2 regions of the Rhizobium sp. L9 genome follow, and region 1 is predicted to be linked to the other one. Evidence: predicted binding sites of a transcription regulator. Region 1 holds the regulator's gene; the other holds the start of a gene.

The links. The regulator PhoB, encoded in region 1, activates phosphate uptake and scavenging genes when phosphate is short. The targets are predictions, from matches to a motif close to TGTCATNNANCTGTCAT.
Region 2: a site for PhoB is predicted at 1,941-1,957, ahead of CO660_RS01260 (DUF1045 domain-containing protein). Genes of this name have one in related genera too.

What each region holds. Positions count from the first base shown of each region.
Region 1 is NZ_NWSZ01000052.1:8,276-11,867, forward strand. Features, by position in the region: gene CO660_RS31400 (aspartate aminotransferase family protein) at 1-90, opposite strand, end outside; gene CO660_RS31405 (GcrA family cell cycle regulator) at 513-1,046, shown strand; gene phoB (phosphate regulon transcriptional regulator PhoB) at 1,648-2,331, opposite strand; gene phoU (phosphate signaling complex protein PhoU) at 2,457-3,170, opposite strand; gene pstB (phosphate ABC transporter ATP-binding protein PstB) at 3,215-3,592, opposite strand, start outside.
Region 2 is NZ_NWSZ01000002.1:148,812-152,403, reverse strand. Features, by position in the region: gene mnmD (tRNA (5-methylaminomethyl-2-thiouridine)(34)-methyltransferase MnmD) at 13-741, opposite strand; gene CO660_RS01265 (FAD-binding oxidoreductase) at 740-1,918, shown strand; gene CO660_RS01260 (DUF1045 domain-containing protein) at 2,033-2,740, shown strand; gene puuE (allantoinase PuuE) at 2,855-3,592, shown strand, end outside.

The sequences.
Region 1 (3,592 bases):
GCTCTCGGTGATCAGCCATACGCCCTCGCCTCGCTCGAACCGCAGCGGGGCGCGAGAATAGGTGTCATAAAGCGGCGCGGCTTCAGCCATGGCGCGGGTCTCCCGTTCAATGTTGTCTTGCACGGACTCCGGCTAACACCAGGTCCAAAAAATCAAAAATGCCGCCTTTCGGCGGCGAGCGGTACTATTTCCTTTTCGCGCTGCAATGTCAACAAAACTGGCGCCTTAGCCTATGCAGCAGGCTTGTGCAGCGGCAACTTTCGGCCTTCAACAGGCATTATTGCAGAAATGCCACGCAGAGGCAGCAAGTTGGGGAAAACTTGAAATTCGATTCATCCGGATTCCCGCGACTCTTGTCACGGAGTCAGCCTCACACTAGGTTAAAGTTCAATTACTAGACTGCATGCGGCGGAACTAGTCACCAAAATTGATCAAGCGTTTCTTGTTTCGGAGGCTTCCGGGACAACGGTGAGGGATTCTGCCATCACCAACGCAAAAGGTGGAGACAGGGCATGAACTGGACAGACGAGCGGGTCGAGAAACTCAAGAAGCTTTGGGCCGAAGGACTGAGCGCCAGCCAGATTGCTGCGCAGCTTGGCGGCGTCAGCCGAAACGCCGTTATCGGCAAGGTGCACAGGCTCAGCCTTCCCGGCCGCGCCAAGGCCGGCGGCACGGCCACCGCGGCGCGCACGCCGAAGCGCCAGACATCCGCGCCGCGCGCGCCGAATTACGCCTCCCGGATCACCACCCGCACCGTGACCCGTCAACAGGGCGCAACGATGCTGAAGGAAGAGATCGAAGTCGATGCCGTCGAGGAAATGGAATATGTGCCGGCCGGCAATGTGGTCGTGCCGATTTCTCGCCGCCTCGGCCTGACGGAGCTCACCGAACGCACCTGCAAATGGCCGGTCGGCGACCCGCTCAAGGAAGATTTCCATTTCTGCGGCTGCGAGTCCCCGGACAATTCGCCCTATTGCAGCTATCATCAGAAGCTTGCCTATCAGCCGATCAACGAAAGGCGCCGGGCGGCAGCACGGGTCAGCTGAGCGGACAGGTATTGCTGAGAACGGGAAACGGGCCGAGTGGCCCGTTTTTTATTCGATTGGGGAAGTGACCTTTGCGTTTAGCAACCAAGCCAACCCCACACTCCGTCATCCCGGGGCTTGGAGGAGAAGTGGTGCCTGGACAGATAGGCCACGCCAGTGCGATGAAGCTGGTTCTGCAGCGGCGATGGCGCGACCGCTCTGCAGCGGCGATGGATCGGCGGCAAAAACGGGTGCTACAGGTTGCACCACCGGCGCGTTTGGCGAGAGCGCCAACCACGCGCTCCGTCATCCCAGGGCTTGACCCTGGGATCCACGGCCAAGCACTCGGCTTTCATAATTTCCCTGCAGTTGGATGCATCCCTGTTCCCGCAGCGCCGGCCGCATGGATCCCAGGGTCAAGCCCTGGGATGACGGAGGCGAGGTGATGCCGGGACAAGTCGGCTCTGCAGGCGCGGTGGAAAGGTGGTGCCGAGATGCATAAGCCTCGCCGGCGCAATGACGCTGGCGACGAAGCGGCTGCGATCGACGACGGCAGGGGAGCCTCACAAGCCGTACTGCCGTGCGTTTGGCGGGAACGCCCACCCCACACACTCTCTCAGCCTTAGGCTTCCATCGAATAGCCGGCGCCACGGACGGTGCGGATGACGTCCTGCATGTTGGAGAAGTTCAGCGCCTTGCGCAGGCGGCCGACATGGACGTCGACGGTTCGTTCGTCGACATAGATGTCGTGACCCCAGACGCCGTCGAGCAGCTGCGAGCGGGAAAAGACCCGGCCCGGCGACGACATCAGGAATTCCAGCAGGCGGAATTCGGTCGGGCCGAGGCGGACTTCGCGGCTCTTGCGGTGGACGCGATGGGTTTCGCGGTCGAGCTCGATATCGCCGCATTTCAGCACCGAGGACAGCACCTCAGGTCGGGCACGGCGCAGCATCGCCTTGACGCGGGCGACGAGTTCGGGGGTCGAGAAGGGCTTGACGACATAATCGTCGGCGCCGGTGGACAGTCCGCGCACACGCTCGCTCTCCTCGCCGCGCGCCGTCAGCATGATGATCGGCAGTCGCTCGGTTTCCGGCCGCATGCGCAGGCGCCGGCAGAGTTCGATGCCGGAGACGCCGGGCAGCATCCAGTCGAGGATGAGCAGGTCGGGCGTGCGCTCCTGAAGCCTGATTTCGGCCTCGTCGCCGCGCAGGATGGTATCGACCTCGAAGCCTTCGGCTTCGAGATTATAGCGAAGGAGCACGCTGAGCGCTTCCTCGTCTTCAACAACTGCGACTCTCGGGATCATGCGTGTCCGTCTCCTCGCGCACAAGCCTTAAACTGGGGGTCTAAGCAGGCGTCCTGCGCAAATTCAGAAATTGGCTGCGACCTCTTTGCGCGCCCCGAACGGGGGCGCACGCAATCTTGGAAGGATTATTCCGTCGCGGCGCCGACGGTGTTGGCGCTGTCATCCTTCGGGCGATCGCCTTCCGGCTGGGCGCCTGTTGCCATGTAGTAGATCGTCTCGGCGATGTTGGTGGCATGGTCGCCGATGCGCTCGATGTTCTTGGCGCAGAAGAGCAGATGCGTGCAGCTCGTGATGTTGCGCGGATCTTCCATCATGTAGGTCAAGAGCTCGCGGAACAGCGAGGTGTACATGGCGTCGATCTCGTTGTCGCGTTCGCGGATGGCGGTCGCCTTGTCGGCAGCGCGTGTCGTATAGACGTCGAGCACTTCCTTGAGCTGGACAAGCGCCAGCTCGGAGAGATGCTCGAGACCGCGGGCGAGCTTGCGGGGCACGCCGGTGCTCTGCACGGCGATGACGCGCTTGGCGGTGTTCTTGCCAAGGTCGCCGACGCGTTCGAGATCGGCGGCGATGCGGATCGAACCCATGATTTCGCGCAGGTCCGCCGCCATCGGCTGACGGCGGGCGATGGTGACGATCGCCTTGTCGCCGATTTCGCGCTCGGTGTGATCGAGGATCACGTCGTCTGAGATGACCTTCTGCGCCAGCGCGGTATCGCCGTTGACCAGCGCCCGGACGGATTCGGCGACCATCTGTTCGGCCAGGCCGCCCATTTCGGAAATCCGCCTGGAAAGGAACTTCAGATCATCATCATAGGCAGAATAAATATGTGTCGATGCCATGGGGCTTTGTCCTCGAATAAGGGGAAGGCTTCGGATGGCCGTGATCAGCCGAAGCGACCCATGATGTAGTCCTGGGTACGGGGATCGTCCGGATTGGTGAACATCTTGTCGGTGTCGTTCTCCTCGACAAGATTGCCGAGGTGGAACATGGCGGTGCGCTGCGAGACGCGCGCGGCCTGCTGCATGGAGTGGGTGACGATGACGATCGTATAGTTTTCGCGCAGTTCGTGGATCAGCTCCTCGACCTTGGCGGTGGCGATCGGGTCAAGGGCCGAGCAGGGCTCGTCCATCAGGATGACTTCCGGGCTGACGGCAACGGCGCGGGCAATGCACAGGCGCTGCTGCTGACCGCCGGAGAGGCCCGTGCCGGATTCGTGCACGCGGTCCTTGACCTCGTTCCAGAGCCCGGCGCGCTGCAGGCT
Region 2 (3,592 bases), on a different contig from region 1:
AAGTCGTAGGGCTTACCGAGCGGTTGCCTTAATGCCGCAGAGCATTTCGCGCTTGCCGGCGAAGCCCTGGCGGCGTTCGACCGCAAAGCCGGCGGCGATGAGGTTGCGGCGCACGAAGCCGGCTGCGGCGTAAGTTGCGAAGGTGCCGCCGGTCACAGTCTTTTCGGCGACCTCACGCATCAGCTCTTCCGACCACATGTCGCCGTTGCGCGAGGGCGCGAAACCGTCGAGATACCAGGCGTCGAAGCCAGGTTTTGCCGCGGCGACGCCGTCAAGTGCCGCGCCGCAGACAACGCTGAGCCGCGTCTGGCCATCGAGATCGAGCGAGACGGTACCAGCAGGTGTTTGAGGCCAGGCTGCGGTCAGCGCCTCGCGTTCCGCATCAATCTCCGGCCAATGCGAGAGCGCCCGGCCGATCTCTTCACCGCGCATCGGATGGAGTTCGAAGGAAATGAAATGCAGGTGCCGGCCGTCTGCGCGATGGAGCTTCCACTGCCGCCAGGTCTCGGCGAAGTTCAGGCCGGTGCCGAAGCCAAGTTCGCCGATGGCAAAATCCCGCTGGCCGTGCCAACGCTCCGGCAGGCCGTTGCCGGCGAGAAAGACATGGCCGCATTCCAGACGGCCATCGGTCTGGCAATAAAAATGATCGCCAAAGGCGGTGGAATAGGGCATATCGCCGTCGCGCCATTCGAGCGGCTGCGGCGCGCCCGCGCCAATCTCATCGGGGTTCACGTCTCTCATGGAAAAAGCCGATAGTCCTCAGCCGACGTCCGGTCAATCTTCTTGCGACTTGCTGATCGTCGGCGGCGGCATCATGGGTCTCTGGGCGGCCATTCATGCCGAACGCCGCGGTATCAGCACCGTCCTCGCCGACGCCGGCAGACTGGGCGGAGGCGCGAGCGGCGGACTGCTCGGCGCGCTGATGCCGCATATGCCGGACCGGTGGTCGGAGAAAAAGCAATTCCAGTTCGATGCGCTGGTCTCGCTCGAAACCGAAATTGCGGCGCTTGAAGCAGAAACCGGGCTGTCGGCCGGCTACAACAGGTCGGGGCGGCTGATCCCGTTGCCGAAACCGCATCTCAACCGCATCGCCCGCGGCCATTCCGAAGATTCCGAGCGCCATTGGCGGACCGGCGAACGCCGCTTCCACTGGCATGTCATCGACAGGCCGCCGGTCGATGGTTGGCCTGACGCATCTGCCGGCGAAAGTGGCTTCGTGCACGATACGCTCGCCGCCCGTGTTGCGCCCCGCTCCTTGATCTCAGCGCTCATCGCATTGCTGCGGCGGGCAAAACATGTGCGCATCATGGAAAATGCTGTTGTCGCTGATCTCAATCCCGATCGCGGGACGGCCGAGATCGGCGGCGAAATCATCACGTTCGGCCGCTGCATCCTGGCCGCCGGCCATCAGTCCTTTCCCGCGCTGCAGCGGCTGACGCCGGGCTTGAAGCAGCCGCTCGGCCAGTCGGTGAAAGGGCAGGCGGCTCTATTGAAAGCAGATGTCGACCCGGCGTTGCCGACGATCTTCCTCGATGGACTCTATGTCGTCGCGCATGAGGGGGGGCATGCGGCGGTCGGCAGCACCAGCGAGAACCGTTTCGACGACCCCCTCTCGACCGATGCACAGCTCGACGCGTTGATCGAGGCGGCGCGGGCGATCGTGCCGGCGCTCCGCAGCGCCCCTGTCATCGAACGTTGGGCGGGGCTTCGCCCGAAAGCCATCGACCGCGATCCAATGATCGGCCGCCATCCCATCCATCCCCGACTAATCGCACTGACCGGCGGTTTCAAGGTGAGCTTCGGGCTGGCCCATCGGCTGGCGGAGGCTGCGGTTTGTATGGCAGGCGACACAGATTGCGAATTTTCGCTGCCGGAAAGCTTCGCGATATCAAGCCATATCGCTGTCGCTTCACGTTAAACGTGAATTAGATACAGCTGCGTTTCGTTATTCTGTCATGCAAATCACCTATCTGCTTGCGCATCGGCAGCGCCGGATTTCCCCGGCGCTCACTTCCTTCATGGAGGAAATTGCATGCGCTATGCCATTTGCTTTACGCCTCCGGCGAGCGACCCCTTGTCGCTCGTGGCCGCTAATTGGCTTGGCCGAAACGTGTTTTCAGGCGATATGGTGGAGCCTCCGGCCGTCCGCGGCCTCGGCATTCATGAGATCGCCTTTTATACTGCGGTGCCGCGGCGCTATGGTTTTCACGGCGTTCTGAAAGCGCCTTTTCACCTCTCCGCCGAGACGTCCGAATCGCAACTCCTGCGCGACCTCATGCGTTTTGCCGGAACATATGCTCCCTTCCAGATCCCAGGTCTCGAAATCGCCCGGCTCGGCAATTTCTACAGCCTGGTGCCGAGCGCCCCCTGTGAGCGGATCCAGTATCTGGCTTCGGCGATCGTTCAGGAGTTCGATCGTTTCCGGGCGCCGCTGAGTGAAGCCGATATCGAACGCAGCGATCCAGACGGGTTGTCGGCGGCGCAATTCGCCAATCTGCATCGTTGGGGCAATCCCTATGTGATGGAGGAGTTCCGCTTCCATATGCCGGTGACAGGCCCCATCAACACGATCGACATGCCCCGCATCGAGCCAGTGCTGGGAACGATCTTCGAGTCCGTCTTGAGGGAGCCGGTGATCGTTTCGAATGTGGCTTTGATGATCGAGGAGGGCACTGGCGGTCCCTTCCGCGTTCACTCGCTCCACCCGATGGGCAAGGTCAGCGCGCGCAGGATCGCCTGAGCAGATGTCGATCTAAGTCGTTGTGTTGAAAAGAGAAATTCTCCTATGCAGTTTCCGTCTCGACATTCCGGCTGCGGATGATACCGTTCCTTCGTCTTTTCAGAAGGTGATTTGATGGTATCCGAGACCTACCCGCGCAATCTCGTCGGCTACGGGCGTCAGACGCCCGATCCGAAGTGGCCGGGCGACGCCCGCGTCGCCGTGCAGTTCGTCATCAATTACGAGGAGGGCGGCGAAAGCTGCATCCTCGAAGGCGATCCGGCTTCCGAAAACCTGCTGTCGGAGATTGTCGGTGCGGCGGCCTGGCCGGGGCAGCGCAATCTCAACATGGAATCGATCTACGAGTATGGTTCGCGCGCCGGGTTCTGGCGGCTCTGGCGGATGTTCACGGGTCTCAAGGTGCAGGCGACCGTCTATGGCGTGACGCTGGCGATGGCGCGCAACCCCGAAGCCGTCGCGGCCATGAAGGAGGCCGGTTGGGAGATCGCCAGCCACGGTTATCGCTGGCTGGAATACAAGGATTTCCCCGAGGATCTCGAGCGCAAGCATATCCTCGAAGCCGTGCGCCTGCACACCGAACTCACCGGCGAGCGGCCTTTCGGGATGTATCAAGGAAAGCCTTCCGACAACACGCTGCGACTGGTGCAGGAAGAGGGCGGTTTCCTCTATTCCTCCGATTCCTATGCCGACGACCTGCCTTACTGGGTGAAGGGCGTCGACGGGAAACCCTTCCTGATCATCCCCTATACGCTCGAAACCAATGACATGCGTTTTGCCACACCGCAGGGTTTCAATGCCGGCGACCAGTTCTTCACCTATCTCAAGGACGCTTTCGACACGCTTTACGAGGAA